2 regions of the Wenzhouxiangella psychrophila genome follow, and region 2 is predicted to be linked to the other one. Evidence: predicted binding sites of a transcription regulator. Region 2 holds the regulator's gene; the other holds the start of a gene.
What was found. Region 2 encodes sigma-54, which starts transcription at its own class of promoters, with help from an activator protein. Its sites were predicted from a motif close to TGGCANGNTNCNTGCTT; they were not measured.
Positions count from the first base shown of each region.

Region 1: a site for sigma-54 is predicted at 8,391-8,407, ahead of glnA (type I glutamate--ammonia ligase). Genes of this name have one in related genera too.

Region 1 is NZ_JBHJMQ010000003.1:312,093-327,382, reverse strand. Features, by position in the region: gene ACDC66_RS06195 (S9 family peptidase) at 78-2,567, opposite strand; gene hemN (oxygen-independent coproporphyrinogen III oxidase) at 2,726-4,120, shown strand; gene ACDC66_RS06185 (helix-turn-helix domain-containing protein) at 4,135-4,902, shown strand; gene ACDC66_RS06180 (M14 family zinc carboxypeptidase) at 5,040-7,580, opposite strand; gene ACDC66_RS06175 (YbhB/YbcL family Raf kinase inhibitor-like protein) at 7,657-8,286, shown strand; gene glnA (type I glutamate--ammonia ligase) at 8,457-9,866, shown strand; gene ACDC66_RS06165 (DUF4124 domain-containing protein) at 9,948-10,475, shown strand; gene ACDC66_RS06160 (two-component system sensor histidine kinase NtrB) at 10,476-11,510, shown strand; gene ntrC (nitrogen regulation protein NR(I)) at 11,503-12,873, shown strand; gene dtd (D-aminoacyl-tRNA deacylase) at 12,882-13,322, opposite strand; gene ACDC66_RS06145 (lysophospholipid acyltransferase family protein) at 13,413-14,306, shown strand; gene ACDC66_RS06140 (efflux RND transporter periplasmic adaptor subunit) at 14,480-15,290, shown strand, end outside.
Region 2 is NZ_JBHJMQ010000010.1:90,641-105,930, reverse strand. Features, by position in the region: gene murA (UDP-N-acetylglucosamine 1-carboxyvinyltransferase) at 1-1,132, opposite strand, end outside; gene ACDC66_RS12705 (BolA/IbaG family iron-sulfur metabolism protein) at 1,138-1,419, opposite strand; gene ACDC66_RS12700 (calcium/sodium antiporter) at 1,490-2,470, shown strand; gene ACDC66_RS12695 (KpsF/GutQ family sugar-phosphate isomerase) at 2,503-3,480, shown strand; gene ACDC66_RS12690 (KdsC family phosphatase) at 3,477-3,980, shown strand; gene lptC (LPS export ABC transporter periplasmic protein LptC) at 3,977-4,582, shown strand; gene lptA (lipopolysaccharide transport periplasmic protein LptA) at 4,548-5,021, shown strand; gene lptB (LPS export ABC transporter ATP-binding protein) at 5,025-5,744, shown strand; gene ACDC66_RS12670 (RNA polymerase factor sigma-54) at 5,959-7,380, shown strand; gene hpf (ribosome hibernation-promoting factor, HPF/YfiA family) at 7,433-7,753, shown strand; gene ACDC66_RS12660 (PTS sugar transporter subunit IIA) at 7,785-8,255, shown strand; gene hprK (HPr(Ser) kinase/phosphatase) at 8,252-9,193, shown strand; gene rapZ (RNase adapter RapZ) at 9,207-10,070, shown strand; gene ACDC66_RS12645 (PTS sugar transporter subunit IIA) at 10,067-10,444, shown strand; gene ACDC66_RS12640 (HPr family phosphocarrier protein) at 10,441-10,710, shown strand; gene ptsP (phosphoenolpyruvate--protein phosphotransferase) at 10,707-12,449, shown strand; gene tsaB (tRNA (adenosine(37)-N6)-threonylcarbamoyltransferase complex dimerization subunit type 1 TsaB) at 12,639-13,295, opposite strand; gene ACDC66_RS12625 (ATP-dependent DNA helicase) at 13,292-15,199, opposite strand; gene ACDC66_RS12620 (tetratricopeptide repeat protein) at 15,228-15,290, opposite strand, start outside.

The DNA of each region.
Region 1 (15,290 bases), on a different contig from region 2:
ATGCTGCAAAGCACTATAGCAGACGAGTCGCTCGACCCACGCCTACCTGGATGTGGGCCACCAGCCTCCATCGCTGACTACGAGTCCGATGACTCGGAATACAGGTGCTCCCACCACTCGGGCTCGTCCTTGAGCCACTTGTCGTACCAGGCCAGGATGCTGTCCCACCAGACGTAGCGCTTTTCGCGGTCGAGAATCCAGTGATCTTCGCCCGGGAACTCGACCATTTCCACTTCGCGGCCGAGCAGTTTGAGCGCGGTGAACATATTGTCGCTCTCACCCACGGGCACGTTGGTATCGGCCTCGCCGTGGAGCAGCAACAGCGGCGTATTGACCTTGTCGGCGCTGTAGACCGGACTTTGCTCGACGTAGAGCTCACGGTTGTTCCAGGGGAAGCTGCCCTGGCTGGCGATACCCGAATACGAGTAACCCCACCAGCCTTCGCCCCAGTAGCTGGTCAGGGCGCTGATGCCGGCGTGCGAGATCGAGGCGGCAAACAGGTCGGTCCGGGTGGCCAGGTACATGGTCATGAAACCGCCGTAGCTGGCACCGATGTTGCCGATGCGTTCGCCATCGACGAACTCGTGCGCCTCGACGAACTTCTGCGTGCCCTCAATGATGTCGTCGGCAGCATACTCGCCCCAGGCATTGACGTGCCTGGCCGAGAAATCCTGGCCGTAGCCGATGGCGCCTCGGGGCTGCACGACATAGATCACGTAACCGTTTGCGGCCCAGAGATTGAACGGATAGCGGCCCGTGAACTGGCGGTTCACGGGCATGGTGCCGCCGTAGTAGTAGACGATCAGCGGATACTGCTGTTCCGGATCGAAATCCGGCGGCAGGTAGTAGCGACCGTCGATTTCCACATCGTCGGCATTGGTGAATGTCCAGTCTCGCACTTCTCCCAGCACGACGTCGGCGTATGCCGACTCGCGCGAGTCGACCAGCACTTCGTTGTCGCCGTCGAGTCCGACACGATGCACGCGCTGCGGCGCGTCGGCGTCGCTGCCGCGCACGACCACGGTCGGCGGCGAGGTACGCGAGGCGACGAAGGACTCCATCACCGCAACCCCGCTGTCGACGATCGCCAGGCTGTCGGCGTCGCGGTCGAAATGAACCAGTACGGATTCCTCGCCGCTGACGGCCGACAGCAGCAAGTTGCCGTCGGCCAGGCGCTCGATGCCGCTGAAGGCCGGATCGAAATCGCGGCTGAGGCTGGCCGCTTCCGTGCCGTCGGTGGACAGGCGATAGAGCTGCGTGTCGTAATCGTTGGGCGTCACGTCCTCGGGGGTCGTGTCGCCGTCGCCAATGGACAGGCCGGGACCGGCCAGAAGCCAGTAGCCCTCGTCGGCGTAGCGAATGTCGTTGAACTGGCGCAGGCGCGCAATCTCGCGCTTCTGGCCGTCTTCGAGGTCGAGCTCGAACACGCGGGTCAGGCCATGCGGCGGTTCGTCATAGTCGATCACGCTGTGGGAAAGCAGCACCCGGCGATCGGCGACATCGTGCAGGTTCACCGAACGCTCCTCGGCGGTCAGCGCCCGGACGATGCCGCTATCGATATCGACCTGGTAGATCTGGCTGACATCCCGGAAGCCGGCCCAGCGGTCTTCGAGCGCGCGCAGGCGGCGACGCTTTTCGGTGTCGGCATCGTCCTTCTTGACCCAGCTGAACAGGATGGAGCGCGAATCCGGATGCCAGCGCCAGCTGCCGATGCCCTCGTGCTCGAGCAGCAGCGCCCGGGCCCGGCCGGAGTCGCGATCGTGAAGCCACAGGCTGTCGCCGGTCTGTACGGCCAGCTTCGAGCCGTCCGGGCTCCAGGCCAGGGCGGCGGGCCGGTCGGCGGTCCACTGGCGGACGATACGATCGGTTTGCAGATCGCGGATTTCGAGGCGGCGGATATCGGTATCGGCCGTTTCGTCGCGGCGCTCGTAGGCCAGTGCCAGATAACGGCCGTCCGGCGAAATGGCCAGATCACTCACGGTTTCGGCGTTGGTCAGGCGTTGCGCGGAGACGCGGCGCTCGGGCCGAATATGCGCCACGACGCGATCCTGCTCGGCGCTCCCCTGCCAGGCCAGGGCGGGCTCACTCTCTTCAGCGGGGCCGTCGTGCACGATCCAGACCGGGTGACTGCCATTGCGCAGGTCCAGGGCATGGCCCTTGTCCCCGCCCTCGATCTTCCGGCCGTCGACGAACACGGCGGCATTGCTCAGACCCTCGAGTTCGAGGTGACCGCGTACGAAGCGATCGGCCTCGAGCTGGAACCACCACAATTGCAGCGCCCGCTCCGAATCGAGCGTGCCGGGCGATACGGACTGCCACTCCCTGGTCTGACCGAAGGCGGTTACAGGCTGGCCGGCACGCGGCAGCGCGCCGTCGCCGAGTTGCCCCACCAGGGCGCGGCGCAGGTCGTCGGCGTGACCCGCCTTGTCCATCATTTCGACGTCGACGGGCAGCGGTCCGAGCGCCAGCACTTCGTCAATGGCGAGCGGCTCGGGTGCTTCTTCCTCGGCCAGAACGAGGGAAGACGGCACCAGGAGGATGAAGGCGAACAGGCAATGTCGAATCACTGGGGGCTCCGGAAAGCGGGTTGGATGCAGACGCAGAATGTAACAGAAGCGCCGGCTGCCGGCGGTGTTGCGCCTTTTTGACGATGGTCAATTCGGTCCGCTTGCATCGCAACTAATCTGGCGCCCTGATCCACTCAATTGCTTGCGGCAGAACCACCATGTCCGAACTGATGCGCCCCAACTTCGATGCCGAGCTGATCGAGAAATTCGGCGGCGAGGGACCCCGCTATACCTCCTACCCGACCGCCGTGCAGTTCAGCGAGGACTTCGGGCCGACCGAATACGACGCCGCCATTGCCGAGAGCAACCGGCTGCCGATCCCGGCCGACCTGTCGATCTACGTGCACGTGCCGTTTTGCGCCAGCCCGTGCTTCTACTGCGCCTGCAACCGGGTGATAACACGCTCGACCACGGCCGGGCAGGAATTCCTGGTCAACCTGGAGAAGGAGCTCCGGCTCGTCGCGCCGCGCTTCGACCGCGACCGGCCGGTGCGCCAGCTTCACCTCGGCGGCGGCACGCCCACATTTCTGCGCACCGACCAGATCCGCCAGCTCATGGCGCTGCTGCGTACGCATTTCCATTTCGCCCCCGGCGCCGAGCTGGGCCTGGAGATCGATCCGCGCACCGTCGAACCGGCCGATATCCGCGAACTCAAGAACATCGGCTTCAACCGAATTTCCGTCGGCGTGCAGGATCTCGATCCGGAGGTGCAGAAGGCCGTCAATCGCGTTCACGACACGGCCATGGTCGGCTCGATCATCGGCGCCGCGCGCGGGGTCGGCTTCGACTCGATCAGCGTCGACCTGATCTACGGCCTGCCGCTGCAGACCACTGCCGGCTTTTCGAAGACCGTCGAGTCGATCATCTCGATGAACCCCGACCGGATTTCGCTGTTCAATTACGCCCACCTGCCGCACCTGTTCAAGGCTCAGCGCCAGATCGACATCGAGCAGATGCCCAGCCCGGCGACCAAGCTCGCCGTCTTCCGCAACACGCTCGCGCGCCTGCTCGACGCCGGCTACGAGTTCATCGGCATGGATCACTTCGCCCGGCCCGACGACTCGCTGGTCAAGGCCAAGCGCAACGGCACCATGGTGCGCAATTTCCAGGGTTATTCCACCCACGGCGGCCTGGATCTGATCAGCTTCGGTCCCAGCGCCATCAGCCAGGTGGGCGACAGCTTCGCGCAGAACCACCGCAAGCTCGAGGACTGGACGGTATCGCTGATCGAGGGCAGGCTGCCGACCGCTCGCGGCCTGACCCGCAACACCGACGACCGCATCCGCGGCGACATCATCGAGCGCATCATGTGCAACGGCGAACTCGTCTATCACGACATCGAACGCGAGTATCAGCTCGTTTTCCGGCGTTACTTCACGGATGAGCTCGCGCGCCTGCAGCCGCTCGCCGACGACGAATTGATCGTGTTGAACGACGGCGGCTTCAAGGTCACGGCCAACGGACTGCTGTTCCTGCGCGCGATCGCCAAGACCTTCGACGCCTACCTGGCGCCAGCCGGCCAGGCGCGCGGCCGGTTCTCCCGCATCGTCTAGGGCCCGGAGACGCCATGTCCTCGACCAGCGAAAGCGACGGACCCGACGTCGGTTCCCGGGAGCACTCCTGCAACGATTGCGTGCTGTTCAGCCTGTGCTTCGCCCAGGACATCGCACCGGACGAGCGCGAACGCCTCAACGGCGTCATCCACCGCCGCCAGGGCGTGCATCGCAATGCTCATCTCCATCACGGCGGCCAGCCCGCCCGGCAACTGGCGGTATTGCGCTCGGGCTCGATCAAGGCCTACGAGGTCTCGCGCGAGGGCGATGAGCTCGTCACCGGTTTCTATCTCCCCGGCGATATCGTCGGCCTCGACGCCTTCTCGACCGGACGGCACGCCGGTTCGGCCGTGGCGCTGGAGGAATGCCGGCTGTGCGAAATCCCGGTGGCCGACTTCCAGAAAATGCTCGGTGAGAGCCCGCGGCTGAACCAGGTGATGCTCCGCCTGCTGGCCGAGGAAATGGCCGAGGCGCGCAAGCTTCTACTGGTTGTCGGGCGACTGGATGCGCGGACCCGCGTGGCCCTGTTCCTGCTCAGCCTTTCGCGCCGGCTCGAACGCCGCCAGCTCGACCCGGACCTGTTCCGCCTGTCGATGGACCGTCGGGATATCGCCAACTACCTGGGACTGACCATCGAGACCATCTCGCGCACACTCTCGGCGCTGCAGCGCGACGGCGTCATCCATGTCCGAGGCAAGAACGTTCGAATCCTCGATCGCCGGGCGCTGAGCGAGCTGGCGCAATTAGAGGACAGTACCGGCCGGCAGCGCGCGACCGGTTGAGCCTTCCTGTCGTCCCGGCCCGCGAGCCGGGACCTCGCAAGTATCAACTCGGCACGGCCCATCCCCTCGACCGTGTCACAGCCTCCCCGCGAGGTCCCGGATAACGGCATACGCCGTTTCCGGGACGACAAGGTGACTCATTCTTCGTCGGGCAAGCGCGTCGGCGACACCAGCTGGCTGAAGAAAAGCGCATTGGCGAACAGCTTCTCACCGCCGCGCCAGTAGCCGCGAAACAGCGGCTCGTCGGCAATGCGCACCACCGTGCCGGCGCCGTGCCGACTGACGCTGACCGCCGGCGTGCCCGCCAGCTCTTCGCGATTCTTCTCCGACAGGTACCCGGCGGCCAGGGGATCGTCGGTGTAGATGCCGACCTGGGCGTAATCGTTATCCACCGCCTTGAGGCGATGCGCGCCCTGGCGGAACAGCACCAGCTCGTCGTCGGCATAACCCCAGGCCAGCGGATGGGTGCGATCGATATCAACGCGCAGGGCCGTACCGCCGATCAGTTCGCGAGCACGGTCCTGCCGGTAGTCGCCGTAGGGTTTGCGTTCGGGCCCGGCTTCTTCCTCTTCATCGTTTTCCTCGACCAGGTCCCAGCCGAGTTCCAACGACTCGGCCATTTCAGCGGCCTCACCAAAGGCCACCAGCGTGCCGCCACCACGGACGAAGTCGACGATTGTCGACTTGACCGAATCACTCAGCGAGCCGTACCAGCCCGGCGGCACGATCAGGTGCGTGTGTTCTTCCAGATCGCCGCCTCGAAGGCGGTTGACGTCGAGCTGGGCGACCGGTTCGGCCAGGCGCGTGTCGAACCAGTGCCAGACCGCACCGGCGGCGTAGGCGCTCACGCCCGAACCGGTCAGAAGCGCGGCGCTGACCGGCTCGAGTACCGGCACCGAGGGCGAGCCGAGATCGACGCCGCTGAGGGCCATGCCCTGCCGGGCGGCAATCACGTCGACGCCGTGTTCGGTCGAGAGTTCGGCCAGGCGGTCACCCACCGGGTCGAGTTCGTCGGGCTGGATACCCCGGTGAATGACCAGGCTGCCGCGCTCGAAGTCGCGCTCGCCTTCCGCCGTCTTGACGGTCAGCTGTTCGGTCGCCGCCTGGACCCGGTAGCCGTCGTCGAGCAGATCGGCCAGCAGCGCATCGGCGCGGTACTGATTCCAGGACACCAGCCAGGCCAGGGCGCTGGTCTGGACCGCCGCCGGATCGTGCACCGGCGCCTCGGCCAGCGCCTCGCCCACCGACGGCAGGCGCCGCGTGGTCGCCAGCGGCAGGTCGTGGGCCATGGCCATCGGCCAGGCCGACACGTCGTAGAAGGTTTCCACGTCCATCTCGGTGACCGCCTCGAATACGGACTTCAGCAGCAGGTAGGCATCCTGGTCGGCGGGAATGGCCCAGGCCGAACCGGGCTCGAAACGCGCTTCGCCAATCTCGACCGTGTCGTCCACCGGATGAACCGCCACGTCGTGGTTGAGCAGCATGCCGACCAGCGCGTGGGCACGCACGGGGTCGCCGCCGTCGCCCAGCAGCCAGCCGGCCCGACCCCAGTCGTCGGCCTGGTCGCGCGTGTCGTCGAGAAAGTCGCGTTGGTAACCAACGAGTTCGTCGGCGTGAGCCAGGGCGCCGTCGAGCGTCGACACGCTCGTGCGGACCTGGTTGGCGACCGTTTCGGCGAAGCGCCTGACCCCGTAGTCACTCTCCTGCACGGCGCCGCGGCTGGAGGCCTGCTCAAACAGGATGCCGATGCCACCGGTGACGTCGGGATAGGTCGAGCCCTTGCCGATGTAGAAATCGTCGAAGGACTCGCGCGCATAGAAGGGTTCGGCGGCACCGTCGAGCACCATGCCGTGGAACTCGGCGATCTCGCCCGTCAGTTCCTGGTTGGCCTCGGAAATCAGCGGATTGGCGCGTTCGGGAATGCCCGGCTGGAAGAAGAAGGTGCTGTTGTTCCCCATCTCGTGGTGGTCCGTGATGACGTGCGGGCGCCAAAGGTGGTAATGGCGCAGGCGATTCTGCGAGACCGGGTGGACCACCGGCAGCCAGTCGCGGTTGAGGTCGAACCAGTAGTAGTTGGTGCGACCGTCGGGCCAGCCCTCCTGGTGTTCGCGGTCGTCCGAATCCGGTGACGGATGATTTCCGCGATGCATGTTGACCCAGTGGGCGAAGCGGTCGATGCCGTCGGGATTGATGGCCGGTTCCATCACCATGATCATCTCGTCGAGCCAGCGAGTCACGCGTTCGTCCTGCCCGGCGGCGAGATACCAGGCCATGACCAGCGCGGCGCTGGCGCCCGAGGCCTCGTTGCCGTGCACCGAGTAGCCCATCCAGACCACCGGCGGGCCCTCGCCGTTGCGGGCGGCCTCTTGACGGCCGGAGCGGATGTCGTCGATTTCGGCCAGGCGCTCGGGGCGGGCGAAGGTCAGCAGAACCTGCGGACGTCCGCCGTGGCTTTGACCGATCTCCTCGAGCTTCACCCGATCGGAGTGCTCGGCCAGGCGACGCAGATAGGTCACGATCTGGTCGTGTCGCGGATGGCGTTCGCCGGGCTCGAAACCGAGCACCTCGGCGGGCGTGGGCACGGAATCGTCAATTTCCGCGTTGTCGGGGAGCCCGGGCGCGGCAAAGGCCGAAAAAGGCAGCAGGATCAGGAACGGAATCAGAAGCTTTTTTGTCATTGGGACGAGGGGCAGTGTTCAAGTGAGGCTGGTAAGCTTAAACCACATGAAATTCGCAGACCGAGAAGGAGTTCACATGCAGCTTCAATCCCGCGATCTCACCGACGGCGCGCCCATCGATCCGCGCTATGCCTTCGCCCGGCAGGATGCCGAATCGCACATGGCGCTGTCGGACAATCTCAGCCCGCACCTGACCTGGTCGGAAGCACCGGAGGGAACGCGCTCTTTCGCCGTCGTCTGCATGGATCCCGACGTCCCGTCCGAAGCCGACGACGTCAACCAGGAAGGCAAGACCCTGCCGGCCGACATGCCGCGCGTCGATTTCTGCCACTGGGCCATGGTCGACATTCCCGCCAGCGTCACCGAACTCGCCACCGGCGAATGCTGCGACGGCATCACGCCCAAAGGCAAGCAGAACCCGCCGGGGCCTGACGGTGCGCGCCAGGGCCTGAACGACTACACCAACTTCCTTGCCGGCGATGCGGACATGGCGGGCAACTACTTCGGCTACGACGGCCCCTGCCCGCCCTGGAACGATGAACGCCTGCATCATTACGTGTTCACCGTCTATGCACTCGACACCGATCGCCTCGATCTGCCCGGCTCTTTTACCGGTCACGACGTGGTCGAAGCCGTCAAGGGTCACGTACTCGATCAGGCCAGTATGACCGGGACCTACACGCTCAACCCGGCCGTCTCGGGTTGAAGCCGAAATCGAATTTGCTCATTTATTGAACGAAACCGGATCGGCGCGCTCAAATGATAAGCAGTGTCGGGCAGCAAGGCCCCCAACTTACAGGGCCTGCGGACTGGCACGGCGCGTGCAACATCACCGGCGATCCTTCACTTTCACATTCGAAGAGGTAACAAGCCGACATGGCCGCTAAAGACATCATCAAGCGAATCGCCGACGAGGGAATCGAGTTCGTCGACCTTCGGTTCTCCGACACCCTGGGCAAGGAACAGCATGTCACGCTGCCGGCCCACACCGTGGACGAGGACTTCTTCGAGGAAGGCAAGATGTTCGACGGCTCGTCGATCGTCGGCTGGAAGGGCATCAGCGAATCCGACATGGTGCTGATGCCGGACACGGAGACCGCCTACGTCGATCCGTTTTCGGAATACGCCACCCTCAACCTCACCTGCGACATCCTCGAGCCGGACACCATGCAGGGCTACAGCCGCTGCCCGCGTTCCCTGGCCAAGCGTGCCGAGGCTTTCCTGCAGTCGAGCGGCATCGCCGACGAGGCCTATTTCGGGCCCGAGCCCGAATTCTTCGTCTTCGACGACGTACGCTGGAAGAACGACATTTCCGGCTGCTCCTTCGAAATCGATTCCGAGGAAGCCGCCTGGAACACCAACAAGACCTACGAGGACGGCAACTACGGGCATCGACCGCGCGTCAAGGGCGGTTACTTCCCGGTTCCGCCCGTCGACGGCCTGGCTGACCTCCGCAGCCTCATGTGCGCAACGCTGGAAGCCATCGGAATCCCGGTGGAGGTCCATCACCACGAAGTCGGCACGGCCGGCCAGTGCGAGATCGGCACGCGCTTCAACACCCTGGTGCGCAAAGCCGATGAAATGTTGATGCTCAAGTACGTGGTGCACAACGTGGCACACCGCCAGGGCCAGACGGCGACCTTCATGCCCAAGCCCCTGGTGGGCGACAACGGTTCGGGCATGCACGTCCACCAGAGCTTCTCGAAGGGCGGCAATAACATGTTCGCCGGCGACGGCTACGGTGGCCTGAGCGAAACCGCCCTGCACTACATCGGCGGCATCTTCAAGCACGCTCGCGCCATCAACGCCTTCGCCAACTCGACCACCAACAGCTACAAGCGCCTGGTTCCGGGTTTCGAGGCGCCGGTTCTGCTGGCCTACTCGGCGCGTAACCGCTCGGCCTCCTGCCGGGTGCCGTGGGTCAGTTCCGACAAGGCCCGCCGCATCGAGATCCGCTTCGGCGACGCCGCCGGCAATCCGTACCTGACTTTCGCCGCCATGCTGATGGCCGGCCTGGACGGGGTGATCAACAAGATCGACCCGGGCGCGCCGATGGACAAGGACCTCTACGACCTGCCGCCGGAAGAGGAGCGCGATATTCCGCGCGTCTGTCACGCCCTCGACCAGGCCCTGGACGCACTCGACAAGGATCGCGATTTCCTCAAGGCCGGCGACGTGTTCACCGACGACCTCATCGACGGCTACATCAAGCTCAAGATGGACGAAGTCACGCGCTTCCGGATGTCGACTCACCCGGTCGAATTCGACATGTATTACTCCAGCTGACCAGCGGCGAAGTCCGGGTCGCCGCCGGGCGGCCCGGACCGCTAAAATGTCAGCAGACTGGTCACAATCAAGGTGCACACCATGAACAAGCTGCTGATCCTCCTCACCGCATTGCTGGCAACACTGGCCGTCTCGGTCAATGCCCAGGATGTCTACCGGGTCGTCGACGAAAACGGCAACGTGACCTACACGGACCAGAAGCCAGACGACAACGCCGAGCCCATGGAACTGCCCGAACTCAACGTGCTCGAGGGCGATGAAGACACCCTTCCCGGCATCGCAACCGAGGGTGAGAATGCACAGGGTCAGGGCGAAGCGCAGCCCATGAATTTCCGCATCGAGCAGCCGGCCGACAATACCGAGATCACGCCCGGGAGCGAGCAAATCAGCATCGTAATGGGCATCGACATCGAAGTGCCGCCCACCGCGCAGATCACCCTCGTCCTCGACGGCCGGGAACTGACGCCGGTGCGGACGCTGCAGACCGACATCCCGGCACCCTCACCCGGCGAGCATCGCCTGTTCGCCCGTCTGGAGACACCTTCAGGGCGTGTCCTGGGCACCACCGATCCGGTCACCTTCACCACGGTGGCCCCCGACGGCGACTGAATGCACAATTTCGACCCGGATGAACTGGCTACCGGTCTGGTCCGGGTCGCCGCCGACGGGCGGATCGAGTGGTTCAACCGCTCGGCCAACGCCCTGCTGGCACCGCCGGGCGCCAGCCTGAAGCAGCACAGCATCCAGCAGCTCTCCCCGGCACTGGGCGAGTGGGTGGAACAGGTTTCTGCGCAGGGACGCTCGCTACACGCCCCCGAAGCACTGCTCGAAGACGGCACTACCGTCGTCGACGCGTATCTGCATCCGGTCGGGAACGCCATCCTGATCGAACTGCACCCGATCACCGAGCGCGTTCGCCAGCGCGAGATGGCCGAGCGGGCCGACCGCGAGCAGGCGCTGTCGCTGATGACGCGCCGACTGGCGCACGAACTGCGCAATCCGCTCGCCGGCGTGCGCGGTGCGGCCCAGTTGATCGCCGCGCGCGGCAGCGACGATGCCAGCAGCCGGCATGCGGCCATGATCCAGCGCGAGGCCGACCGCATCACGAGCCTGATCGACCGCTTCGCAGGCAACGGGGAACGACACGCCTCGCCGATCAATCTCCACCGCGTACTGGCCGAAGCCGCCGAACTGGTTGCCGCCGAGCAGCACGGCCGCCTGCGCGTCGAACGCGATTTCGACCCCAGCATTCCCGAATTGAGCGCCGACGAGGGTCAGATGCACCAGTTGTTTCTCAATCTCCTGCGCAACAGCGCCCAGGCCGGCGCGAGCCTGGTTCGACTGACCACCCGCATCGAGCACAACTCGCCCCTGCTCGACCGACCGGGCGGGCCTGCCGTTCGCGTCGACCTCGACGACGATGGTTCAGGCGTTCCTGACACGCTGCGCGACAAGCTTTTCCTGCCGCTGGTCTCCGGCCGCGACCAGGGCTCGGGCTTCGGCCTGGCCATCGTCCAGCAGATCGCCCGAAGCCACGGGGGGCTAGTTGAGTATCGGCCGCTCGAACACGGCAGCCGCTTCCGGATACGCCTGCCGCTGGAGCCGACGGCCAACCCGCCCGACCTGGAAGACCACGATGTCTGAGCGTATCTGGATCATCGACGACGACCCCGCCATCCGCTACGTGCTGGAGGAATACTTCGGCAGCCAGAACATGCAGGCCCGAAGCTTCGCCGACGGCGCCAGCCTGACTGCCGCACTCGACGAAGACATGCCCGAGCTGGTCATGGCCGACGTGCGCCTCGACGGCGAAAGCGGGCTCGATATCATGCAGCGCCTGCACGAGCGCCACCCCGACCTGCCGGTCATCGTCATGACCGCCTATTCCGACCTGGACTCGGCGGTGCGCGCCTTCCGAGGCGGCGCCTTCGAATTCCTGGCCAAACCCTTCGATCTCGACGAGGTCGGCAAGCTGGTTGCCAAGGCGCTCAGGCGTGCGCCAGGGCGCGAAGAAGCCCCGGCCGGCGATACCGAATTGATCGGCGCCTCGCCGGCCTTCCAGCACCTGGTACGCATGATCGGCCGCCTGTCGGCCAGCGATGTGCCGGTACTGATCACCGGCGAGACCGGCACCGGCAAGGAACTCGTCGCCCGTGCCTTGCACCGCCATTCGCCGCGTGCCGATCGGCCATTCGTCGCCATCAATACGGCGGCCATCCCCGAAGACCTGCTCGAGTCCGAACTGTTCGGCCACGAGAAAGGGGCCTTCACCGGCGCGGAAGGCCGTCGCCCAGGCCGCTTCGAACAGGCCGAAGGCGGCACCCTGTTTCTCGACGAGATCGGCGACATGCCGCTGAAGCTGCAGACGCGCTTGCTGCGTGTGCTGGCCGAGGGCGAGTACTACCGCCTGGGCGGCCATGACCTGATTCGCTCCGATCTGCGCGTGATCACCGCCACCCACCACGACCTGTCCGAGCTGGTGCGAAGGGGGCGCTTTCGCGCCGATCTCTACCATCGACTGAAAGTGATCGAACTGAAGGTGCCGCCGCTGCGCGAACGCCGCGAAGACATTCCCGCGCTGGCGAGTCACTTCCTGCAGGAGGCAGCAGCCGAATTCAACCTGCCCGAGCGCAGTGCCGACGAGGCCCTGATCCGGCACCTGGCTTCCCTGCCCTGGCCGGGCAACGTGCGTGAGCTCCGCCACCTCTGCCAGTCCATGGCGGCCCTCGCCCCGGGCGAGGTCATCGGCACCGACGACCTGCCCGAGGAATACCGGGATGTCCAATCCCGAAGCGAGGCAGGTTCACCCCGCTGGGCACACCAGATGGAGGCCGACCTGCGACAGCGCCTGGCCAGCGAGGAAAACGACCTGCACGCACAGTTCCAGGCTCGTTTCGAGGCCAGCCTGGCGCAGACCGCCGTGGCCGCCTGCGACGGCAATCAGTCCGAAGCCGCCCGCCGTTTGGGCATCAGCCGGAATACGCTGGCGAGGATGTTGAAGGGCTAGCCTTTTTTCTAATCGACTTCCAACCAGAACGTCACCGGCCCGTCGTTGACCAGCGCCACCTTCATGTCAGCGCCGAAGCGGCCGAAGGCGCTGTCGGGCCAGTCCCGTTTGACCTGTTCGGCAAGCGCTCCGAACAACGCCTCGCCCTCCGCGGGGGGCGCCGCCGGGGTGAAGCTGGGGCGGTTACCCGAATTCGTATCAGCCGCCAGGGTGAACTGGGGCACGACCAGCAGGCCGCCACCGGCATCGCGCAGGCTAACGTTCATCCGGCCCTTGTCGTCGGCGAACACGCGGTAGTTGAGCAGGCGTTCGACGAAGCGCGGAATCCGCTCGGCCCGATCACCCTGGCGAAACCCGGCCAGGACCAGCAGGCCGGGGCCAATTCGGCCGAGTGTTTCACCGTCGATCGTCACTGACGCTTCGGTGACGCGCTGAAGCAATCCGATCATGGGGCTCCTTGCTGATGGTTCGATAATCGGCAGTAGAATACACTGCCCGTTTGGCGCGTCGCGCCACCGCGCACCAGACCCAGACGCTGCATGATCCGACCTCTCGCCATCGCCCTGCTCCGCCTGCTCTCCTGGATGCCCCTGCGTCTTCTGCATGCGCTGGCGGTGCCCTTGGCCTGGGGCATGCGCCTGATGCCCTGGCGTGGACATGCCATCGTTCGCACGAACCTGGAGTTGTGCTTTCCCGACCTGGACGACCGCGAGCGCGAAGCCCTATATCGGCGCCACCTGGTCGAGACACTCCGGCTGGTACTGGAGTCGGGCGCAATCTCCTACTGGTCGGCGGAACGGCTGAAGCGGCACGTGCCGAACGTCGAGGGCTGGGAGGCGACGCGCGAACTGATCGACGGCGAGCGCGGCGTGATCATCGTCGGCGCGCACTTCGGCAACTGGGAAGTGCTGCCGCTGTGGCTGTCCATCCACCGGCCGCTGACCGCACTCTACAAGGCGCCCAAGCAGCCCGAGCTGGAGCAATTGATCACCAGCACGCGCAGCCGATTCGGCAGCCGCATGGTGCCCAGCGGCTCGCCATCGATGCGGAAAATGCTCGCCGCGCTGCGGCTGGGCGAAATGATCGGCATCCTGGCCGACCAGCAACCCAAGCAGGGCGAAGGCGTGTTCGTTGATTTCTTCGGCCGGCCGGCTTTGACCATGACCCTGGTCAACCGGCTCGCGCGCCGCACCGGCGCGGCCGTGGTCTTCATCAGCGCCGAACGACTGCCGAGGGGACAAGGCTGGGCATTGCGGCTGAACCCCGCCGACGAACGCATCGCCGACGATGACCCGAAGACCGCCCTCGCCATCATGCACCACTGGCTGGAAGAGGAAATCCAGCGCAGCCCCGCGCAGTACCTCTGGAGCTACAAACGATTCAGCCTGCAGCCCGACGGGCAGCCTTCACCCTATCCGCGGCGCCGGGGTTGAACGACGGCAGAATCTGGAGCGCGCCTTGATCCCGCGGCGTCGAGCGGTTAGTTTTCCCGTTCCTGCCGGTGTTGGCATCCGGATCAAGTCGAGCACAAACTGACGGGCGACGAATCGTGGACATTCAGCGACCATCATCCAGTCGACGGCGTTGGTTACGCCGGCTGCCTCTGTTGATCATTGTCGTGGTTGTCATCCTGCTTACCGCCGTGGCCTTCGCCATGCTCGAACGGCCACCTTCGGTCGACTCGGAGCGGCTTTGGTACGGCGAAGTCGAACGCGGCGAACTGGTCCGCGAAGTCTCGGCCTCGGGCCAGCTGGTGGCGCCGAACATTCGCGCCGTAACCAACCGCAATGACGGCATCGTCGAAGCAGTCCACGTCCTGCCCGGAGACCGTGTGACCGACGCCGACGTCCTGATTGCCATGAGCAGCCCCGAACTCGAGGAGGACCTGACCCAGGCACGATGGGATCTCGCCGCCTCAGAAGCCGAGGAAGCGGTCGAGAAGGTCGATGCGGAAAATCGGCATCTCGACATCGTCGCGCAACTGGCCAGCGCCGAGGCCGAGTACACTGGCGCCCTGCTCGAGCTGCAGGCCCAGGAAGAACTCAGCGAAGCACAGGTGTATTCGTCCCTGGAACTGGAACGGCAGCGCCTGCAGGTCCAGCAACTCAAGAAACGACTGGAGGCCGAACAGGCGCGGCTCGACCGCTCGCCGGAATACCGCGATGCCCAGGAGCGTGCCACCGAGGCAAGGCTGGCGCGAAAGCGCGACGAGGTCGCCCACCTGGAGTCGCTGGTCGAGCAGCTCGAGGTACGCGCCGGCAGTGAGGGCGTGATCCAGGAAGTCAACGTGACCGAGGGCGAACGACTCACGGCCGGCGAACTGATCGCACGCATCGTCGATCCGTCCCACCTCATCGCGCGCCTGAAAGTCCCCGAACGCGAGGCGGCCGACGTCCTGCCCGGCCTGCCCGTCACGC
Region 2 (15,290 bases):
CCAGGCAGGCCGAGGCGCGCAGGTCGGTGGCCATCAGGGGCGCGGCAGTCAGATGGTCCACGCCCTTGATGACCACCGAATTGCCTTCCAGGCGAATATCAGCACCCAGGCGCTGCAGTTCAAGCACGTGCATGAAACGGTTCTCGAACACCGTCTCGCGCACGATGCCCGTACCTTCGGCAATCGCATTGAGCGCGGTGAACTGCGCCTGCATGTCGGTGGGGAAGCCGGGATAAGGAGCCGTGGTCACATTGACAGCACGCGGACGCCGGCCGGCCATATCGAGTTCGATCCAGTTCTCACCGGTGCTGATCTGCCCGCCGGCTTCCTCGAGTTTGGCCAGTACGGCATCCAGGGTGTGCGGCGCGGCGTTGAGCGCGCGCACGCGCCCCCCGGTCATGGCTGCGGCGGTCAGGAATGTTCCCGCCTCGATGCGATCGGGCACGACGACATAGTCATAGCCAGACAGGCGCTCGACACCTTCGATGACGATGGTATTGCTGCCGTGTCCCGAAATTCCGGCGCCCATCGAATTGAGGCATTCGGCCAGGTCGGCCACCTCGGGCTCCTGTGCGGCGTTTTCGATCACGGTCGTGCCCTCGGCCAGGGTCGCGGCCATCATGAGGTTTTCGGTACCGGTCACGGTGGCGGTATCGAGCACGATACGAGCGCCCTTGAGACGCTCCGCGCGGGCCTGGATATAACCGGACTCGACCGTGATGTCGGCACCAAGCGCTGCCAGACCCTTGAGGTGGAGATCCACCGGGCGGGCGCCGATTGCGCAGCCACCCGGCAGGGAGACCTGGGCAGCGCCGCGCCGGGCCAGCAATGGGCCGAGCACCAGGATGGAGGCACGCATGGTCTTGACCAGGTCATAGGGGGCAACGTCACTTTCCATCTCCGAGGCGTCCAATTCGACGCTCAAACGGTCGCCCAGCGCAATCGAAACGCCCATCTGGCCGAGCAATTCAATGGTGGTGGTCACGTCCTTGAGATGCGGCACGCCCTGGAGTCGGCAAGGTTCTTCGGTGAGCAGCGCGGCCATCAGAATCGGGAGTACGGCGTTCTTGGCGCCGGAAATCTCGACTGACCCTTCGAGCGGACGACCGCCGACGATCTGGATTCGGGCCATGGGAATCAGCCTTGTGCCGGTGACTGGCCGGCTTCCTCGGGGGTCTTGAGATCGAGACTCATGGCATGAATCTCGCGGCCCAGGGCTTCACCGACCGCGGCGTGCACCCGGCGGTGGCGCTGAACACGTGAAAGCCCTGCAAACGATTCGCTCACGATACGTGCGGCATAATGCACGTTGTCGTTCGACTCGACCTCGACGCGCGCGTCGGGCATTGCTTGTAGAATACGCGCTTCAATTGCGGTGACATCCATGATCTGCTCGGGGGAATGAAAATCGGTGGCCAATGAAAGTTCTCGGCGAACCTAGTTTAACGCAATCGCCCCACCCGCCTGCCCGAACCTTTCTGGAAGCTGAATGACGATCACCATCGCTGTCCTGCAACTGCTCGCCGGCTTCGTGCTGCTGATCTGGGCGGCCGACCGCCTGGTGGCCGGCGCCTCGGCCTGTGCGCGCAACTTCGGCGTATCGACGCTGATCGTGGGGCTAACCATCGTCGGTTTCGGCACCTCGGCCCCGGAAATGATCGTTTCGGCCATGGCATCACTCGAGGGCAAACCCTCGCTGGCCATCGGTAATGCGCTGGGCTCGAATATCGCCAACATCGGCCTTATCCTCGGCCTGACCGCGCTGATCTATCCGCTGCGCGTGGAATCGGCAACGATCAAGCGCGAAGTGCCGGTGCTGGCGGTGATCATGCTGCTCACCCTGTTCCTGATGTGGGATCTCCAGTTTTCCCGTGGTGACGGCATCATCTTGCTGATCGGGCTTGCTGCACTGATCGGCGGCATGGTCATGCTCGGACTCAAGAGCGGCGGCGAGGACCCCATGAGCATCGCACTCGCCGAGGAAGTGCCCACCGGCATGCCGACGCGAACCGCGGTCCTGTGGACCCTGGTCGGCCTGGTACTGCTGCCGCTCAGCGCCCACGTCCTGGTCAAGGGGGCGGTGACGCTGGCGCTGTTGGCAGGCGTTTCGGAAGCCGTCATCGGCCTGACTGTCGTGGCACTGGGCACCAGCCTGCCGGAACTTGCCGCCGCGGCCGCCTCAGCCTACAAACGCGAGGATGACCTGGCCATCGGCAATATCCTGGGTTCGAACATGTTCAACCTGCTCGGCGTGCTCGGCATCGCGGCAGTGATCCACCCGATGATCATCGAGCCTGTGCTGCTTAACCGCGACCTGCTGGTGATGTTCGCGATCTCCGCCTTGTTGCTGTTGATGGCCTGGCGACGCAAAGGCCACGGGCTGATCAACCGACCGGCCGCCCTGGTCCTGTTCGCCGGCTATCTCGGCTACCAGACCTGGGTGATCTGGGAGGCGGTTCTGGCACGCTGATGCCCGGGCGCTAGTGGATTAGAATCGAACCCATGAATATCGATGCCCGCCGCCTGCTCGACGCCGCCGGCGAAGTTCTCGAAACCGAGGCCCGCGCGATCGGCTCGCTCGCTCAGCGCCTGGACGAGCACTTCGTGACCGCCTGCCGCCTGATTCTCGAGGGGCCGGGCCACGTCGTGGTCACCGGCATGGGCAAGTCCGGCCATATCGCCAACAAGCTGGCCGCCACGCTGGCCTCGACCGGCACCCCGGCCTTTTTCGTGCACCCGGCGGAAGCCAGCCACGGCGACCTGGGCATGATCGCCGAGCACAACACCGTGCTCGCCCTGTCCAACTCTGGCGAAACCGAGGAAGTCCTGCAGCTTCTGCCCGGCCTCAAGCGACTGGGCGTGCGCCTGATCGCCATGACCGGCAACCGCGCCTCGACACTGGCGCGGCACGCCGACGTGCATCTCGACACCAGCGTCGACCGCGAGGCTTGCCCGCTCGGCCTGGCGCCCACCGCTTCCACGTCGGCCCAGCTCGCACTGGGCGACGCACTGGCCATCGCGCTGCTCGACGCGCGCGGCTTCACCGCCGAGGATTTCGCACGCTCGCACCCGGCCGGCAGCCTGGGGCGCCGACTCCTGCTGCGTATCAGCGACCTGATGCACACCGGTGACGAACTGCCCACGATCAACAAGGCCGAAAGCATCGCCGAAGCGATCATGCAAATGACGCGCAGCCGCCTGGGCATGTGCGCCGTACTCGACGACGGGGGCTCGCTGGTCGGCATCGTCACCGACGGCGACCTGCGCCGCCACGTCGACGATCTTGGCGACATCCGCAGCAATGCAGCCGAAAACATCATGACCGTGGACCCGCGCACCATTCGCGCCGATGAACTGGCCGCCTCGGCGGTTGAACTGATGCAGAGCCACCGCATCCAGGGTGTGCTGGTCACTGACGAGGACGGACAACTGGTGGGTGCGCTGAATTTCCAGGATCTGCTGCAGGCGGGCGTGGTATGAGCACCCCCATCCGCCTGGCCATTTTCGACGTCGACGGCGTGATGACCGATGGCCGCATTACCTACAGCGATGCTGGCGAAGAACTCAAGACCTTTCATACCCGCGACGGCCTTGGCCTCAAGGGCCTCCAGCACAGCGGCATTACCGTCGCCATCATCACGGCGCGCAACTCAACGATCGTTGCCCGCCGCGCTGCCGAGCTGGGCATCGAGCACCTCGTCCAGGGCCGCGACGACAAGGCCGCTGCGCTCGACGAGCTGATGGCGCGACTGTCGGTCACCGGCGAGCAGTGCGCCTACACCGGCGACGACCTGGTCGACTGGCCGGCCATGCAGCGCTGCGGCTTCAAGTGCGCGCCGGCCGATGCCAGTACATGGATTCGCCAGCGCGCCGATTTCGTCACCCAGAACCCGGGCGGTCACGGGGCCGTGCGCGAAGTGTGCGAGCGCATACTCGCAGACCAGGGCCTGCTGAATACCTGGCAGGATCGCTTCGAGTGACCTGGCGGGTGGTGCTGATCGCCTGCCTGGCGCTGATCGTGGCGCTGGGCATTCGCTGGCTGATGCCGAGCGACCGAAGCGCCACTCCACCGGTGAGCATGCCCGACACGCAGTTCGACTACACGCTCAGCGACTATTCGGCCAAATTCCGCGACAACCAGGATCAGGTCGAGCTCACCCTGTCGGGCCCCCGGCTGGAGCACGTCTGGGCGGACCGCATCGCCCGCCTCCGGTCGCCCCGCTTCCACATCGAACCCGGCGCGGCCGACTGGCGCGGCGCCTCCGACAACGGCCGCATCCTGCGTCACGATGAATTGCTGGTGCTCGAAGGCAACGTGACCCTGGTCCATCTCGGCGAGCGCGGCGAAATCGAGGTCCGCACCGAGCGTCTGCGCTATGACAGGCGCGCGCGTACAATCACCTCGGACACGTCCGTGGCGATCACGCAGGCGGAATCCAGGCTGCAATCCGGCGGTCTGAGAATAGAACTGGACAACAACCTTCTGGAACTGACCGATGGCGTACAAGGCGAATTCGAACCGGAGGCGGCCCGGGATGTGGCTGCTGATGACCCTGGCACTGATCCTGGCGACGACGGCTGAAGCCCAGGTTGAAGGCCGGGTCGGCATCGACGCGGAAAACGCCACCTACGACCATGCAAGCGGGGCCACCCACTTGCGGGAGAACGTGCAGATTACCCGGGGTGGCATGAAAGTCACGGCCGACGAAGGGTATACGTATCGCGGCGAGAACGGCCTGAAGCGCGTCGAACTGTTCGGTAGCCCCGTCCGCTGGTGGGCGACGACGGAAAGCGGAGACGAGACCACCGGCCATGCTGACGAGGTCATCTATGATCTGGTCGCGAGAACCATCACCCTGATCGGCAACGCCTATATCGAGGAACCGCGCGGCACATTCTCGGGCGACGAACTGGTCTACAACCTCGACACCCAGGCGACAGAAGGCCGCGGCGGCATCCAGATGACCATCGAGCCCGACGAAATCGATAATCAAGACGATGACGAGACGGAGCCGAACTGACCCGTGCTGATCGCCGAGCAACTGGCCAAGCGTTACAAGGGACGTGCCGTGGTGCACGGCATGTCGATGCAGGTCGACACGGGTGAGATCGTCGGCCTGCTCGGACCCAACGGTGCCGGCAAGACCACCTGCTTTTACATGGTCGTGGGCCTGGTCACCGCCGACGGCGGTCGAATCGAACTGGACGGTCGAGACATCACCCGCTCGAGCATGAACCAGAGATCCCGCTACGGACTGGGTTATCTACCGCAGGAAGCCTCGATTTTCCGGCGCCTGTCGGTAGCCGACAACATCATGGCCGTGCTGGAACTCAGGCGCGAACTGGACCGCAGCAAGCGGCGCAACGAGCTCGGGCGCCTGCTGGAGGAGTTCTCGGTCAGCCACCTGGCCGACCAATCCGGCATCAGCCTGTCCGGCGGCGAGCGCCGACGCGTGGAGATCGCCCGAGCCCTGGCCGCCAACCCCTCCTACATCCTCCTCGACGAGCCCTTCGCCGGCGTGGACCCGATCTCGGTGGGCGAAATCCAGCACATCGTCAAACACCTCACCGAACGCGACATCGGCATCCTGATCACCGACCACAACGTGCGCGAAACCCTTGGCATTTGTGACCGCGCCTACATCATCAGCGAAGGCCGACTGCTGACCCACGGCGCCCCGGAAGCGGTGATGGCCGACGAGAATGTGCGCAATGTGTATCTGGGGCGCGAATTCCGGCTCTGAAGTCCTGAAACCGTGTAACCACGGACTCTTGCTCATCCTTCACCACCTGAACGCCCCATTCTCGAGCATCGCGGATCCGCTGATCCCGAGCTGCGGCATTTGATCCCCGCTCGCTTTCCGTGCTTTTCCGTGCTTTCCGTGGTTCCATGGGTTTTGCGGCTTCGCCGAAGCCCCAACTGGTCCGATTCTGGCTTTTGGGCGTAGAATCGAAGTCATGAAACAGGGTGCTAGTCTCCAGCTCAAGCTGGGCCAGAAGCTCAAGCTGGCGCCGCAGTTGCGGCAAGCCATTGCCCTGCTGCAGCTCAACCGCGTGGAGTTGCGCCAGACCATCCGCGAGGCGCTCGACACCAACCCCATGCTCGAGCGCAGCGAAGAATCGCTTCCCGACGACGGCCAGGACACGGCCGGCGAGGAGTTCGACGGCGACCTGGAAGTCGATTACGGCGACGACTACGGATTCGACGACCTGCCGGAGGGCTACTCGGTCACGTCCGGCCCTGCGCCCAACTATGACGAGTTCATCAGCGACCGTGCCGACGAGTCCTTGCAGCAGCACTTGCTCTGGCAGGTCAACCTGGCCGGTTTCAGCAGAACCGACGAGGCAATTGCACGCGCTATCATTTACGCGCTTGACGAGGACGGCTACCTGCAGGATGACCTCACAACGCTGCGCGCATCCCTGGCGCCGGAGTACCTGGTCAGCACCGAGGAGGTGGCCGCGGTTCTGGAACGCGTGCAGCACTTCGAGCCGATCGGCGTTGCCAGTCGCAGCGTGGGCGAGAGCCTGCTGGTGCAACTCAAGGCGATGCCGTCGAGCACCCCCGCACTGGGTCTGGCCTGCCATCTGGTCGAGCGACACCTGGAGGATCTGGGCAAACAGGACATCCGGGCGATGATGCGCGCCACCGGCATGGACGAGCCCGAAATCCAGGCCGCCCTGGCCGTCATCCGACGCTGCAACCCGCATCCCTGCTCGCGTTTCGGCCGAGATGACGAGAACTACATCGTCCCCGATGTCTACATTCACCCTTCCGAAGACGGCTGGCGCGTGACGCTCAACCCCGACAACGACCCCGGCCTGCAGCTCAACGGCATGTACATGAAACTCGCCAAACAGGCCCGTGGCGAAGACAAGAAATACCTCAGCAACCGGCTACAGGAGGCGCGCTGGCTGATCAGCGGCCTGGAGATGCGCAACCAGACGCTGCAGGCGGTCACGCGGGCCATCGTGGAGCGCCAGCACGATTTCTTCAACGAGGGTGAAACCGGGCTCAAACCTCTGCTCCAACGCGAGGTGGCCGAGTCCATCGGCGTGCACGAATCGACCGTCTCGCGCGCGACCACCCAGAAATACGCCCACACCCCGCGCGGCGTTTTCGAACTCAAGTACTTCTTTTCGGTCGGAATCGATACGCAGGACGGTCAGCAGATCGCCGCCACGGCGGTCAAGGCTCGGGTGCGCCGGCTGATTACCGAGGAACCTCCCCGCCAGCCGCTGTCCGACCAGGCACTGGCCGACCGACTCGCCGAGGGCGGTATCCGGCTGGCGCGACGGACGGTGGCCAAGTACCGTGAGCAACTCGGCATCCCGGGTTCGGCACAGCGTCGACGGGCCGCTCGACTGCAAACGGGCTGAACGTCCGCACCGGACTGTATTAACATTGACTTGCGCAACTAGGAGCGACCTGATGCAACTCGAAGTCACTGGACAGAACATCGAAATCACCCAGGCCCTGAAAGCCTACATTGCCGAAAAGAGCGAGCGTCTTGAACGCCACTTCGACAATCTCATCTCGGGCCATATCGTGCTGCACCTCGAAAAGCTGGAGCACACCGTCGAGGGCACCATCACGGTTGGCGGTCGCACCAACCCGCTCCATGCCGAGGCCAAGTCCGAAGACATGTATGCCGCCATCGACGCGCTCATGGACAAACTCGACCGCCAGGTCCGGCGACACAAGGACAAAGTCACGTCTCATCGCAATTCGCGCCCGGCCGAGGCCGGCTGAGCCCGGTGGCTCGGTAAAGGGGTCCGATCTCATGCAGCTTGTTGACGTGCTCTCGACCGACCGCATCGCGGTCGATATCTCCGTTTCGAGCAAGAAGACCCTGCTGGAGAAGGCGGCCGAACTGCTGGCCGCCGCCCCTGGCAGCGCCGATGCCCGGGATATTTTCGACAGCCTTTGCCAGCGCGAGCGTCTTGGATCAACGGGCCTGGGCCACGGCGTGGCCATTCCGCACGGTCGCGTCGACAATCAGGAGAACGTCGCCGGCGCGATGATCCGTCTCAAGCGTCCGATCGACTTCGACGCCCCCGATCACGAAAAGGTCGATCTCTTTTTCGCCCTGGCAGTGCCGGGGCAATGTACCGATGCTCACCTGCGGCTGCTCGCCGAGATGGCTGAGCGCCTGGGTCGCGATTCCCAGCGCGACGCTTTGCGCTCCATCAATGATGCCGACGAGCTGCTGCGCTTGCTGTCGACCAATCCGGCCGACGCCCAGGCGCAATGACTCAGCGCGTCACGCCGGCCGAACTCTACGAGCAGTTTTCAGATCGCCTCGATCTGCGCTGGATCAGCGGCAAATCAGAGGCCGGCAAGCGCGAAATCGAGCCCACCGGCTTCCATTCGCGACCGTCCCTGGTCGGGTTCCTCACGCCAATCCACTCGACGCGTGTCCAGGTCATCGGTCGCGAAGAGTTCGATTGGCTCGAAGGCCTGGACTCCCGTACCCGCTGGGAAACGCTGGCGCGGATCATGGACGATCGCCCCGCCGCCATCATTGTTGCCAACGGCCTGGAAGTGGCCGACGACCTGGTCAAGCTCGCACGCGAGAACGAAACCCCGATCCTGGCTTCCAGCCAGAATGACTGGGAACTCGTCAATTTCCTCGAATACCAGATCTCACGGCGGCTTGCCGCCCGGGAGACCCTGCACGGCGTTTTCATGGAGATCTTCACCATCGGCGTGTTGATCACCGGCGAGTCGGGTACCGGCAAGAGCGAGCTGGCGCTGGAATTGCTCACCCGCGGCCACCGCCTGATCGCCGACGACGCGCCCGAATTCACGCAGCTCACACCCGATATCGTCGAGGGCTCCTGCCCGCCAGTACTCAAGGAGTGCCTGGAAGTGCGCGGCCTGGGCATCCTCAACATCCGCCGCATGTTCGGCGATGCCGCGATCAAGGCCAGCAAGTACCTGCGCCTGATCATCCACCTCAACATGCCGCGCCCCGAACACACCGGTGCCGACCGGCTGCGGGGCGACGAGGCACAGCGCCAGGTACTCGACCTGCAGATCCCCCAGATCAATCTGCCGGTACTGGCCGGCCGCAACATGGCGGTAATTGCCGAAGCCGCCGTGCGCGATTTCATGCTGCGCATGAAAGGCTTTGACGCGGCGGCGGAGTTCGTCGAGCGGCACGGAAGGCTTTTGACGGACAAGCAATGAAGACGGGTAAATCATGCAGTCTAGCCCGCTAATCATCATCTCCGGCCTGTCGGGCAGCGGCAAGACCGTGGCCCTGCACGCGCTCGAAGACCTCGGCTACTACTGCGTCGACAACCTGCCCGGCGGTCTGTTGCCCGATCTGGCCCGCGAGGTCCACAGCCAGCCGGAGCGCTACCCGCGGGTGGCCATCGGCATCGATGCCCGCTCGGGCCCCGAGGGCCTGGAGAAACTTCCCCAACTGCTCGATTCCCTGCCGGGCGACCGGCCCTTCCAGTTGCTCTACCTCGACACCGACGAAAAAGTCCTGGTGCGGCGCTTCAGCGAGACGCGCCGCCGGCATCCCTTGAGCGACCTCGGCGGCGTGGAGACGGCCATCGCGGCCGAGCGCAAGCTGCTCGCCCCCATCCGCGAGAAGGCCGACTGGATCATCGACACTTCCGAGAGCAACATCCACCAGCTCCGGCGACAGGTCTGGCGCGCCATCGGCATTACCGATAACGAATCGGTACAGTCCCTGGTACTCGAATCCTTTGCCTTCAAGAAAGGGGTACCGCGTGATGTCGACATGGTCTTCGACGCGCGTTGCCTGCCCAATCCACATTGGCAACCGGGCCTGCGGGCCCACACCGGCCTTGAAGCCCAGGTGCGCGAATATCTCGAATCGCATCCGATCGTCGATGAGTTCTGCGGCGACATTCTGACCTTCATCCGGCGCTGGCTACCCGCCCTGGCCGAAGACCAGCGCAGCCTTGTCACCGTGGCCATCGGTTGCACCGGCGGACAGCACCGCTCGGTCTACATTGTCGATCGCATCGCGCGGGAACTGCGCGAGGAAGGCATGCGCGTCCTGGTCAGCCACCGGGAGCTGGAACAGTGACCGGCATCATCCTGGTCACCCACGACGCGCTCGGCGAGGCCGTCCGGCGCGAGGCGGAGAACATTCTCGACCGTCCGCTGAAGGTCACTACGGTGGCGGTCAGCTATCGCGCCGAGGTCGAGAAAACGCTCGAGGCAGTTCGCCTTGCCCTCGCCGCCGGCGCGGATGCGCAGGGCGCCCTTGTGCTCACCGATCTGCCGGGGGCAACCCCGCACAATCTGGCCAGCCAGGCCGCCATTGAACGCCGCATTCCGGTCGTTTCCGGGCTCAACCTGCCGATGCTGCTGAAGGTGATCAATCACGCCGCCAAGCCACCGGCCGAGCTGGCTGAGCTGGCCGCCAGCGGCGGCAGCCAGGGGATCGTACGGGTATGAAAGACATCGAGCTCGAACTGGTCAACCGGCTGGGCCTGCACGCGCGGGCGGCCAGCAAGCTGGTCCAGACCGCCTCGAGCTTCGACAGCCAGGTATGGCTGAGCCACCGCGGCAAGCGCGTCAACGCCAAATCGATCATGGGTGTGCTGCTGCTGGCAGCGCCCTGCGGCAGCCGGCTCACGCTGGAAGTCGACGGATCCGATGAGGACGCCGCCGCCGAGGCCATCGCCGGCCTGGTTGCCGACCGTTTCGGAGAAGGCGAATGAGCCTGACCCTGACGGGCATCGGCGTGACCTCGGGCATCGCCCTGGGCAAGGTACACCGGCTCACGCCGGGCGAACTCGCCCTGCCCGAGTACCACCTGGAAGGCGATGCGGTCGACGCCGAGATCGAGCGTATCCACCGCGCCGTCAAGCGCGGCGACGCCTTCCTGTCGGGCGTGCTCGAGCGTGTGGGCGAATCGGGCGGCGAAACCGCGCGTGAGCTGCTCGAGGCCCACCGCCTGATCCTGAAGGATCCGATGCTGGTCGATACGGCCTGCGAGCGCATTCGCGACCAACACATCAATGCCGAGTGGGCCCTGGCGCAGCAAGGGGAACAACTCCAGGAGGAATTCCGCCGCCTCGACGACGAGTACCTGGCACTGCGACGCGAGGATCTCGAGCAGGTCGTCAGCCTGATCCAGCGCGAGCTGGCCGACCAGCCCTCGGCGCTGTTCAGCACCCAGGTGCCGCACCGGCTCGACGACACCATCCTGATCGCCGCCGAATTGACGCCGGCCGATCTGACCGTCCTGAGTCAGCGCCGGGTAGCCGGCCTGGTAACCGAACACGGCGGGCCATGGTCGCATACCGCCATCCTGGCACGCAGCCTGGAGATCCCGATGGTCGTGGGCGTCCACCATGCGCTGGAACTGCTGGCCGAGGGCGAACGGGTGGTCCTCGACGGGCACTACGGCGCCGTGCTGGTCAATCCCGACGAAAACCTCGAGCGCCATTACGCCGAAAAAAAGTCGACCAGCCAGCGTCACCGCAGCGAACTAAAACGTTACCTGTCGCGGCCCTCGCGCACCGCCGACGGCAAGAAGTTCCAGTTGCACGGCAACGCCGAACTGCCGATCGAGTTCGAGCGATGCATGGAAGCCGGCGTGGACGGCATCGGGCTGATGCGCACCGAGTACCTGTTCCTCGACGAGGACATTCCCGACGAGGAAGCCCAGTACCGCGCGTACTGCAACGCGATCCGGGCCATGGCCGGCAAGCCGGTCACCATCCGCACCCTGGACGCCGGGGGCGACAAACTGCCCGATTCCCTGGCCCTCACGCGCGGCCCCAACCCCGCGCTGGGCCTGCGCGGCCTGCGCCTTTCATTGTCGGTCTCCGACCTGTTCCGCGACCAGTTGCGCGCCATCCTGCGGGCATCCGTCGAAGGCCCGGTCCGCATCCTCCTCCCGATGCTGACCAACACCGAAGAAATCGTCCAGGCACGCCAGTTGATCGCACAGTGCCGGGAGACGCTACGCGGCGAGGGCCTGGCGATCGACCCCGAATTGCCCGTCGGCGGCATGATCGAAACACCGGCGGCGGCCCTCAACGTCGACGCCATGGCCACCGAACTGGACTTCCTGTCCATCGGTACAAATGACCTGATCCAGTACGTACTGGCCATCGACCGCCAGGACGAGTTGGTCAGCTACCTCTACGAGCCGGCCCATCCGGCCATCGTCGAGCTGCTCGGCCGCATCGTCGAGGTTGGAGAACGTCGGAACGTGGAAGTGATCGTCTGCGGAGAACTGGCCGGCGACGAACGCGCTGCCCGGCTCCTGCTCGGCCTGGGCGTAAAGCATTTCAGCATGCCGCCGGCGCACGTGGCCCCGGTCAAGAAAAGCCTGGTCGAGGCCAGCGCCGATCGCTGCCGCGACATCGTCGAGCGCTTTCGCGCCCGCGGTGACCAGCGCGGCGACAAATTGCTGGAACGACTACGACATAACGGCGGAGCACGCTGAGAGACGATATCCCGTATTCGACCACCCGCCATTGGTGGTCCCGGTCCGCATAGCTCACGTTATGTGCGACGAAAGACGAAGCACCAAATCCCAAGCACCAACTTCCAAACAAAATCGAAATTCCAATAACCGAATGGCCAAAACGCGGCTCAGCGGGATGCAGGTCGCATTGGAGTTTAGAAAATTGATTTAGTTGGCGACGTCATCCCTGACGTATTTAGGCTCGAGCTCCCAGGCATGCACCGGCTCGACCGTTTCGGCCAGTGCCAGCACACTGCGGGCATTCGGCCAGACCTCGGGCCGTTTCCCGGCTACCTTTCCTGCCATAACGCTTTCCAGTTCATCCGCATAGTTCGACAGACCCGACCCGGCCGCGAGCCACGGACCCTCGTGTGGCAACTCAAGTCGTCGCGGCGGCACCACGACTTCTCGAGTAACGGGAACATGCTGGCCCTCACGACTTTCGAAAAACCCGGCATAAACTTCGGACATGCGCGCATCCAGAACCGCCAGGACGTGGCCGGCCCGCGCTTCGGGATCGGCGGCATGCGCCAGTGCCGCCAGCGTCGAAACGGCATAAATCGGCAGCTCCTGGGCGAGCGCGATGCCCTGGACCACGCCCAGGCCGATGCGCAGGCTGGTAAAGCCGCCGGGACCGCGCGAGACGGCCAGCGCGTCCAGGTCGCCGAAGCCGATGCCGCGCTCATTCAGCAGCTCGCGGGCCCAGGGCAACAGAAGCTCGGCATGGCGTCGCGGCGCGAGGGCTTCGCGCACGCTGACAGCGCCGTCGACATCCAGGGCCACGGAGCAGAAATCGGTCGCCGTCTCGATGCCCAGCCGGATCATGCTGCAAGCCTTTCGCGCAGGAACTCAGCTGCTTCGGCCGCGCTGGCCGCACGGGTCATCGGCGGCAGGCTCTTGAGAAACAGCCGCCCGTAGGGCTTTTGCGTGATGCGCGGGTCACCGAGAACCAGAACGCCGAAGTCGTTCCACTGTCGGATCAGACGGCCGGCACCCTGCTTGAGTGCGAGTACCGCCTGCGGCAGCTGGACGGTGGTGAAGGGATTCTCACCCGCCTCGCGCACCGCCTTGAGCGTAGCCTCGAGCACCGGGTCGTCGGGTGCGGCGAAGGGCAGCTTGTCGATCACCACCACGCTCAGGGCCTGCCCGGGGACGTCCACGCCCTCCCAGAAACTGGCCGCCCCCAGCAGCAGGCTGTTGGGCGTGTTGCGGAAGCGCTCGAGCAGCACGTGGCGCGGGGCGTCTTCCTGGATCAGCAGGTTGAAGTCGGTGTGTGAGCGCAGCCATTGCGCGGCACGTTGCAGCGCGCGGTGGGCCGTGAACAGCAGAAAGCCCCTGCCGCCGGCGGCACGCAGTAGCGGAAGGGCCTGTTCGAGCAATTGCTCGGTATGCGACGGGTCGCGCGGCTCGGGCAGGTTCTCTGGAATCCACAGCCTCGTCTGGTTGGGATAATCGAAGGGACTCTCGACGACCAGCTGCTCGGCCGATTCCAGACCCAGCCGGCGCGTGAAATGTTCGAAGCGTCCGTTGACCGCCAGCGTAGCCGATGTCATGACCCAGCTCGCCGGTACGCGCTCACGCAGTTCGGTCAACGGCGCGGCCACATCCAGCGGCGTGAGATTGAGCTGGAAGCGCCCGTTGCGGCTGCTGAACCAGCGCACGTAACCGTCCTTGCCCTCCAGGAACGCATGCAGGCCGTCGTGCAGGGCCACCGCCCGCTCAGCGCAGTTGGCCAGGTCGCGCGTGCGCTCGGCCAGCGGATCGAGCGCACGAGCCAGGTCATTGAGTGAGCGGGCCAGGGCCTGGAACTCGTCCAGACAGCCGCGCAGAGCCGAGTATTCGCCGCGGCGCGGCAGATCCACGCAGGCGCTCACCGCCTGGTCGAGGGCGGCGCGCAGGTGGGTCGTGGGCGCCTGCAGCAGCTTCAGGCTGCCCGCCGCACCGGCGCTGGCCGCCAGGGTGTCACGGGTGAGTTCACGCACCTGCCAGGCGCTCAGGCCGCGCGAGAAAAAGCGCATGGCGGTTTCGGGCACCTGGTGGGCCTCGTCGATGACAACCGTCTCCGCGCCGGGCAGCACCTCGCCGAAGCCGGTCTGCTTGAGCGCCATGTCGGCGAAGAGCAGGTGATGATTGACCACCACGATATCGGCCTCCTGCGCCTGCCGCCGGGCATGAACCAGATGGCAATCGGACAGGAAGGGACAGTCGCTGCCCAGGCAATTGTCCTGGGTCGATGTGACCAGCGGCCACACGCGCGAGGAACCCGGAATGTCATCGATCTCGCTGATTTCGCCGCTGTTGGTATGCCGCGCCCAGCGCTGCACGGTCTGCAGCTCGCCCATCACGTCCTCGAACAGTTCGGGCTCCGAAATGTGACGCTCGAGCCGCTGCAGGCACAGGTAGTTGGCCCGACCCTTGAGCAGCGCCACCTTGCGCTCCACGCCAAGGGCCTTGAGCGCCAGCGGCAAGTCGCGGCGGAAGAGTTGGTCCTGCAGGTTGAGCGTACCGGTGGAAATGATGGTGCGCTCGCCCCTGAGCAGGACGGGCACCAGGTAGGCCAATGTCTTGCCGGTACCGGTCGCCGCTTCGGCAACCAGATCTTCCCCGGCTTCCAGGCAACGGTCGATGGTCTCGGCCAGCAGGAGTTGACCGCCGCGCGGACGGAAGGCCGGTAGCGCATCAGCCAGCGCGCCGTCGGGCCCGAACAGCGTGGCCAGCGACTCGCTCATTCGCCTATCGCCATGCGCATCGACCCGGTCAGTACCGCTCGGGTGGTTCGAGTGGACAAATCTCGACGCGCTCGCGCGCCTGTGAGGCCGC